DNA from 2 places in the Desulfitobacterium elongatum genome. Region 2 is predicted to be linked to the other one. Evidence: predicted binding sites of a transcription regulator. Region 2 holds the regulator's gene; the other holds the start of a gene.
What was found. The regulator LexA, encoded in region 2, represses DNA repair genes until DNA is damaged. The targets are predictions, from matches to a motif close to CNAACANNTGTTNG.

Region 1: uvrB (excinuclease ABC subunit UvrB) is a predicted target of LexA. The motif match lies at 1,462-1,475, and genes of this name have one in related genera.

What each region holds. Positions count from the first base shown of each region.
Region 1 is NZ_AP038772.1:167,444-170,872, reverse strand. It holds gene uvrB (excinuclease ABC subunit UvrB) at 1-1,354, opposite strand, end outside; gene ACZ42W_RS00845 (sugar ABC transporter substrate-binding protein) at 1,536-3,020, opposite strand; gene ACZ42W_RS00840 (hypothetical protein) at 3,134-3,429, opposite strand, start outside.
Region 2 is NZ_AP038772.1:2,252,757-2,256,185, forward strand. It holds gene ACZ42W_RS10620 (D-alanyl-D-alanine carboxypeptidase family protein) at 1-325, opposite strand, end outside; gene ACZ42W_RS10625 (M23 family metallopeptidase) at 456-1,271, opposite strand; gene ACZ42W_RS10630 (LysM peptidoglycan-binding domain-containing protein) at 1,349-1,678, opposite strand; gene lexA (transcriptional repressor LexA) at 1,846-2,460, shown strand; gene ACZ42W_RS10640 (D-alanine--D-alanine ligase) at 2,530-3,429, opposite strand, start outside.

The DNA.
Region 1 (3,429 bases), 2.1 Mb from region 2:
TCAAGGTCGTAACAAGTACTCTTTCATGCCGCTCGATCCGTTGGAAGATTTCACTGATGAGATCATCAATTTGTCCTTTACTGGGTCGGACAATAATTTCTGGATCGAGCAGACCGGTCGGACGAATAATCTGTTCCACAATCTGTGGGCAGTGTTCAAGTTCATAGGGTCCGGGAGTTGCGGTGATATAGAGGCGTTGAGTGACAAGACGTTCATACTCGTCAAATTTCAAAGGGCGATTATCAAGTGCTGAAGGTAGCCGGAAGCCGAAATCCACTAGGGTGGTTTTTCTCGACCGATCCCCCTCATACATTCCTCGGACTTGCGGCAGGGTTACATGGGATTCGTCAATCATCATTAAGAAGTCTTCAGGGAAATAATGAAGTAAGGTGTAGGGTGTTTCTCCAGCTTCGCGGAAGGTCAAATGCCGTGAATAGTTCTCGATTCCATTACAAAAGCCCATTTCTCGAAGCATTTCCAAATCATATCGTGTCCGTTGCTCCAAGCGCTGAGCCTCAAGAAGCTTATTTTCTTCTTTAAAGAGTTTAAGCCGCTCTTCTAGTTCTTGCTCAATGTTCTCTGCAGCGATCATCACTTTATCTCGGGCGGTAACATAGTGAGAGTTCGGGAAGATCGAGATATGTTTTCGCTCACCGAGGATCTCCCCTGTAAGAATATTGATTTCATAGATGTGTTCGATTTCGTCACCGAACATCTCTACCCGAATGGCATGCTCACTTGAACCGGCCGGATAAACCTCAACAACATCCCCTCTCACACGAAAGGTTCCTCGTTGAAAAGCTATATCATTACGGTCATACTGAATAGAAATCAGTTTCCGCAAGATATCATTGCGGTCAATCTCTTGCCCTTGACGTAAGGAGACGACGAGGTCACGATACTCATCAGGAGAACCCAAGCCGTAGATACAAGATACACTCGCTACAACAATGACATCTCGCCGTTCAAAGAGTGCAGCTGTCGCTGAGTGGCGCATTTTCTCGATTTCATCATTAATCGAGGAGTCTTTTTCAATATAGGTATCACTCGAAGGAACATAGGCCTCCGGCTGATAATAATCGTAGTAGCTCACGAAGTACTCGACTGCATTTTCAGGAAAGAACTCCTTAAACTCACTATAGAGCTGAGCTGCGAGTGTCTTATTATGGGCTAGAATCAGTGTGGGCCTCTGAACCTTTTCGATAATGTTCGCCATGGTAAAGGTCTTTCCCGAACCGGTTACCCCAAGTAAGGTCTGATGGCGTCTACCATCATTAATACTAGCGACCAGAGCATCAATCGCCTGCGGCTGATCCCCGGCGGGCTGATATGGGGCATGTAAGCTAAATTCCATGGGATGCTCCAATCTCCTTTCGATAATGCTGCTTTAGAAACTTCCGCACTTCAAATCATTCTAAACAGAATTATATCACTTATTTATCCGAAACAAAACAAAAAAGCCGAAAATATGTTCGGCTTTTTAGATTCTATTTTCTGGTAACCTTAAGAGGATTTGATACTTCCCTTCGTCTTGCTTATTTCTTTTCCTCTTTCTTATCTCCTTCGCTTGCCTTTTTTTCTTCGCCACCGCTATCTTTACTATCCTTACTTGCTTGTTGTCCTCCTTGCTTTGACTGTTGCATTTCTTGAAGGAGCATTTCCGGGGGAATCGTCCGAACTTGGTCGTTTGCATTCTTTTCAGTTCCGATAACTTTCCCTTGAGCGTCCAGATACTCCCGCGTGATTTCAGTACGGATTTTCTCTGTCACTTTACTTACACCTTGAGGCATATTCCCGCCCGTTTGCTGTTGCTGTTCTCCTCCTTGAGAAGAGGAACTTCCTTGTTTACTCTCATTCTGTGAACTACCCTGTTTGCTATCACTGCTCTGCGAGCTTCCTTGATTCTTTTGATTAGATCCCTGTTTGCTCTCACTTTGCTTCTGCGCCTCTTCCTGCTTCTGAGCCTCTGCGGCCTTTGTATAACTTTTTTGAACGACCGCTAAATTTTCAGGAGTCACGGTCTTTACAGGAACAATTTTCGCAGGGACTTCTCCCTGGTCACCCGTTAACGATGCGCTTATATCTAGGGCTTCATTTTTGACAATCTTTTGTGCCCACTGGAATGCATTCACGCCTTGAATGTAGGGTGCGGTATCAATATCGGCAATTTGTCCGCCTGACGCCATTCGTTGAAGGGATTGTATGTTGGCTTGGCCTCCGATTAATAGAATCTTCTTTTCGAGTTGCTGGGCCTTGAGAACTTCATACGCTTGAGCCGCTAGCTTTTCATTTTGGGCGCAAATGACTTGCACTTTGTCCGGATTCTTTTTCAGGTATTCAATCAATCCCTGCTTTGCAATAGATTCCGAACCTGATGGGTTTGAAATGGAGTGAACGGTAATCTTTGGATTCTTGTTCAGAACTCGTCTCAGCGCTGCTAAGGCTTCCTGAGCTGCGCTATCCCCAGGATCTCCTTGTAAAAAGACAACTTGTCCCTCATTGACTTTGTTTAGTATGGGCTGTGCCATCAACTCTCCAGCTTGATTGGGGTCTGGGAGAATTACCCCAGCCGCTTTGACTCCTGCGGGAACTTCATTTAAAGCCAGAATAGGGACCTTATCTTCTTGCGCACTTTGGAGAAATTCTTTATTCCCACCTTGGTAGATAAGAATCTTAGCGTCTTTTAAGGGAGATTCCTTTTTCTGGTCTTTAGAATTTCCGTTGCTTTTAGACTGTGAACCCGTTTTGCCTTCCGCCTGCTGCCCGCTTGCTGTATCCTGCGCAGAGAGGACTTTCACTTCCATGTCTTCCTTTTTTGCCATGTCTTCAATCCCACGGAGAATCAAAGCTTTATTCGGGTCCTCATCATTCAAGGCAACCGCAATAATCTGCTTCTGATTGTCTTGAGTAGATTTGCTGGAGGTTTTCTGCTTCTTGTTCCCCAGTAGGTCTTGTAGACTGCAACCCGTAAGGGTTAAGCTTAAAAGGATAACAAAAAAAACCAGGAGAATTCTTTTCATGGGACACGCTCCTTTCCAGGCTCGAATCCATATCTTAGTTTCCCCCTGATTTTATGAATTATCCGATGACTCATCGGTCCATAAGCTCCTGCTTCTCAATCCTGCTCAAGTCTTCAAATCGTTTTTTTAAGTTCAATGTCTCTTAAGATGGAATTCATTATTTCATCTCTTATTATATCCACTTGATTAAAATCAATGACATCCATATAAATTGATTTTAGAAGGCCTCTGAGGTTCTGAGCTTGAACTAAGGCCTCTTTTAAATCTTTGCTAAAGGGGCAACCCAGTCCTTGATCCTCTAAATGTTCAGGATCTCCCTGCCAGATCACGAGCTTACGTTCGGGAAAAATAATACCTAGAATCTCATCCGGATAAAGAGGATGCAGCACAATATCAATAACTTGCCCCA
Region 2 (3,429 bases):
GAATAAGATCATTTTCATGGAGTTTTTCCATAGCTACTATACCTGTAAGGAGTTTTATTGTGCTTGCAGGTTGGCGTTGAACCTCATCGTTTTCAGCTAACAGCTTCTCTCCTGTTCGTACGTTTAGCATTAAATAACTAGACGTTTCAGCTGGTGAAGAGCCTTTCTTATCCGATACAGCGAGACTAGGTGAGTTTATGGTGGAAGAACCAACTTGTTCCTGCAAGGCGATAGCTTGTCCAGGGACATATGGAAGAACGATTATCCCGAAAGTGATAATCGCTAAAATGAATAAGCATATTCTTTTAGGAATTTTCCTACGCATAGTATACCTTCTTAAAATTGTAGTGTTCGGTTAACAATTATATTATAAAGAATTTGATACTTGTGAGCAAGTCATAAAAATTTTCGTGGATAAATATCATTTGACACCTTTGAATTTCTTCAGTTAGTGTTTATAGTCCTTTTAGATGCTGCCAAACATAGAGGAACGAATAAGGATTAATCCATTCTCCATTTGGCAACTCGATTCCAAAATGTAAGTGATCTGGAGTAGTCAGGGCATCACCGGTATGCCCCATTGTCCCAATTCGAGCTCCCTTTTCTATCTTTTGACCGACTTTTAAGCCAGATTCAATGGATTGCAGATGAGCATAGTAATAATAATTTCCATCCTCTCCCCTGATCCCTACTCGTTCACCTCCGAGTCTATTCCAACCTAACTTTTCGATTTGCCCTGAGGAAACACTGATTAGGGGTGTTCCTTCAGGACCGAACAAGTCCGTTCCTTCATGTTTCCTTGCTCCCCCTTCACGATCTGCTCCAAACGTATTTTCGTACCACGTTTTTCCTTGAACAGGAAAGTCAAAACGGGAAGGTTCAAAGTAAGGTTGGGTCAAGAGGATTTCTCTTCGTCTTTTGATTAGCTTAATCTTGTCCGTTTGGACCTGAATAGTTTCGGATTTCCAGGAAAGTTTCGTGAATGAAATTCCTGAATGTAATTGCTTAATAACGAAAGAGTGTTGCACTTCAGGGAGGCTGCTCTTCAGAGCAAGTAAATCGGCCCATCCTGTTGGAGAGATTTTCTCACCTTCGACTTGACACTTCAAGACAAGTTCGGTGGAAAGGCTTGTTAAGTAAGGATAAATGTCTGGTGCAATTGGAGGTGCTCTATGTATACCTTTCCATGAGGTTAATCCGACGATAAGAAGAACTAAAATTTGAAGTGGCCATAATTTATGACTATTTAACCTTATAAGAGACTTAATCATCGTGTCTCATCTCCCCTCTTCCCTCTTCAGTGCATACTTATGGGGAGAATCAAAACCTTAGAAGCAGAGTGAGAGGATTAGGGATTATTTTGCGAAATGGGAGTGTATATCACTTGACCTGTGCGAATGGTGGCATCAGTTAGGTGATTATAATCCATGATTTCCAGAACAAGTGTACGTGTATCTATTTTTAGTCTCGCATTTTCAGCTAATGACCATAGAGTATCTCCTGTCTGTACCACTTGGGGTTGAAAAATTAATGCCTCTACTCTGTCGTTAGCACGCTGCCAGTCCCAATAAAACCATACGAAACTAGAGAGAAAAAGCAGGATAAGAATGAGGGAAGAAAGAAATTGTCTTTGTGCTTTTCGATTGCGGTATTGACGAAGTGAAGAACAAGTACTCATATTAACCCTCCTATACGTTCCCTTAAATGATGAATATACGAACATAAGTTCTTAGGAACAGTATACGTGAGGAAGTCGATGTTCGTCAATAGTTAAGCGAACATTTGTTTGCAGTTTTTTGAGGTTAATGCTAAAATGAAGTTAATATATGGTGGGGAGGGACTAGTGTGTATCCGGATTTAACGCACAGACAGACAGATATTTTAGAATTCATAAAACGTGTCATTCGTCAAAAGGGGTATCCTCCCTCTGTTCGTGAAATTGGTGATGCAGTGGGATTGATGTCGAGTTCAACGGTTCATGGACACTTGCAAACTTTAGAGGAAAAAGGATACATACGCCGCGATCCAACAAAGCCTCGTGCTATAGAAATCCTAGATAGCTCGAGTGATGTGAACGAGAAAAAGACGGTATCTGTACCCATCATCGGTCGGGTAACGGCAGGACAACCTATTTTAGCACAGGAAAATATCGAAGATACGTTCCCTATACCTGTTGATTTAGTTAACTCTGATAGCGTGTTCATGCTTAGAGTCAAGGGTGAAAGTATGATCGAAGCGGGAATCATGGATGGCGATCTGATTTTGGTACGCCAGCAAAACACTGCCAGGAATGGAGAAATCGTTGTGGCTTTGATTGGTGACGAAGCTACAGTCAAACGCTTTTTTCGCGAAAAGACCCTCATACGCTTACAACCTGAAAACTCAATGATGGAGCCGATTTACTCCCAAGATGTCTCCGTTTTAGGGAAAGTGATTGGTGTATTTAGATTATTACACTAGAATACTAAATAGATAATAATAAATAGAAGAGGACTTGCCAATGGCAAGTCCTCTTCTATTTAAAGGCGTTTATCTTGAAATTTTCCTGGAACGATTATCCTCAAAACGCTCAAAGCCAAGCGAAATGAGGCGACTGATGAGTTCGGTGTAGGGAATTCCGCTCGCTTCCCAAAGTTTCGGATACATGGATATCTGCGTGAACCCTGGCAGTGTATTAATCTCATTGATATAGATGTGATCGTCTTTTGTAACAAAAAAGTCTACTCTACTAAGGCCAGAGGCTTCAACCGCATGGAAAGCACTAACAGCCATCTCTTGTAATTTACAAACAACATCTGGATCAAGGGGTGCTGGAATAAGCAGGCGGGAACCTGTATCTAAATATTTTGCATCGTAATCATAGAAATCATGTGCAGGAAGAATTTCGCCAGGGATACTTGCTTTTGCTTCGTCATTTCCAAGTACACTGACTTCGATCTCACGGCCATTGATATTTTCTTCTACGACAAGTTTGCGATCGTATTGAGAAGCATGTTCTAAGGCGTTTTGAAGTTCGGCTCGATTATGCGCTTTCGATATACCTACACTCGAGCCCAGATTTGCTGGTTTGACGAAGCAGGGATAGCCTAAGGATTGTTCAATATTGGTTATGACTTTCTCTGGGTCAGATTTAAAATCCGTCCTCAGTAATGTAAGATATGCTGCTTGAGGAAGCTCTGCTTCGGAGAAGACAGCTTTCATACGGTCTTTATCCATTCCTAAGGCAGAACCTAATACTCCAGAGCCTGCATAAGGGATGTTCGATATTTCGAACAAACCCTGTATCGTACCATCTTCACCAAAGGGCCCATGTAGGACTGGGAAGATCAAATTAAATTTCCCCTCGTCTGGAAGCTTGCTACCGTCTAAAGCAAGAAAATGTGGATTAGACGGGTCATGCACCAGAGTTACCTGAATTCCCCGAGGGGT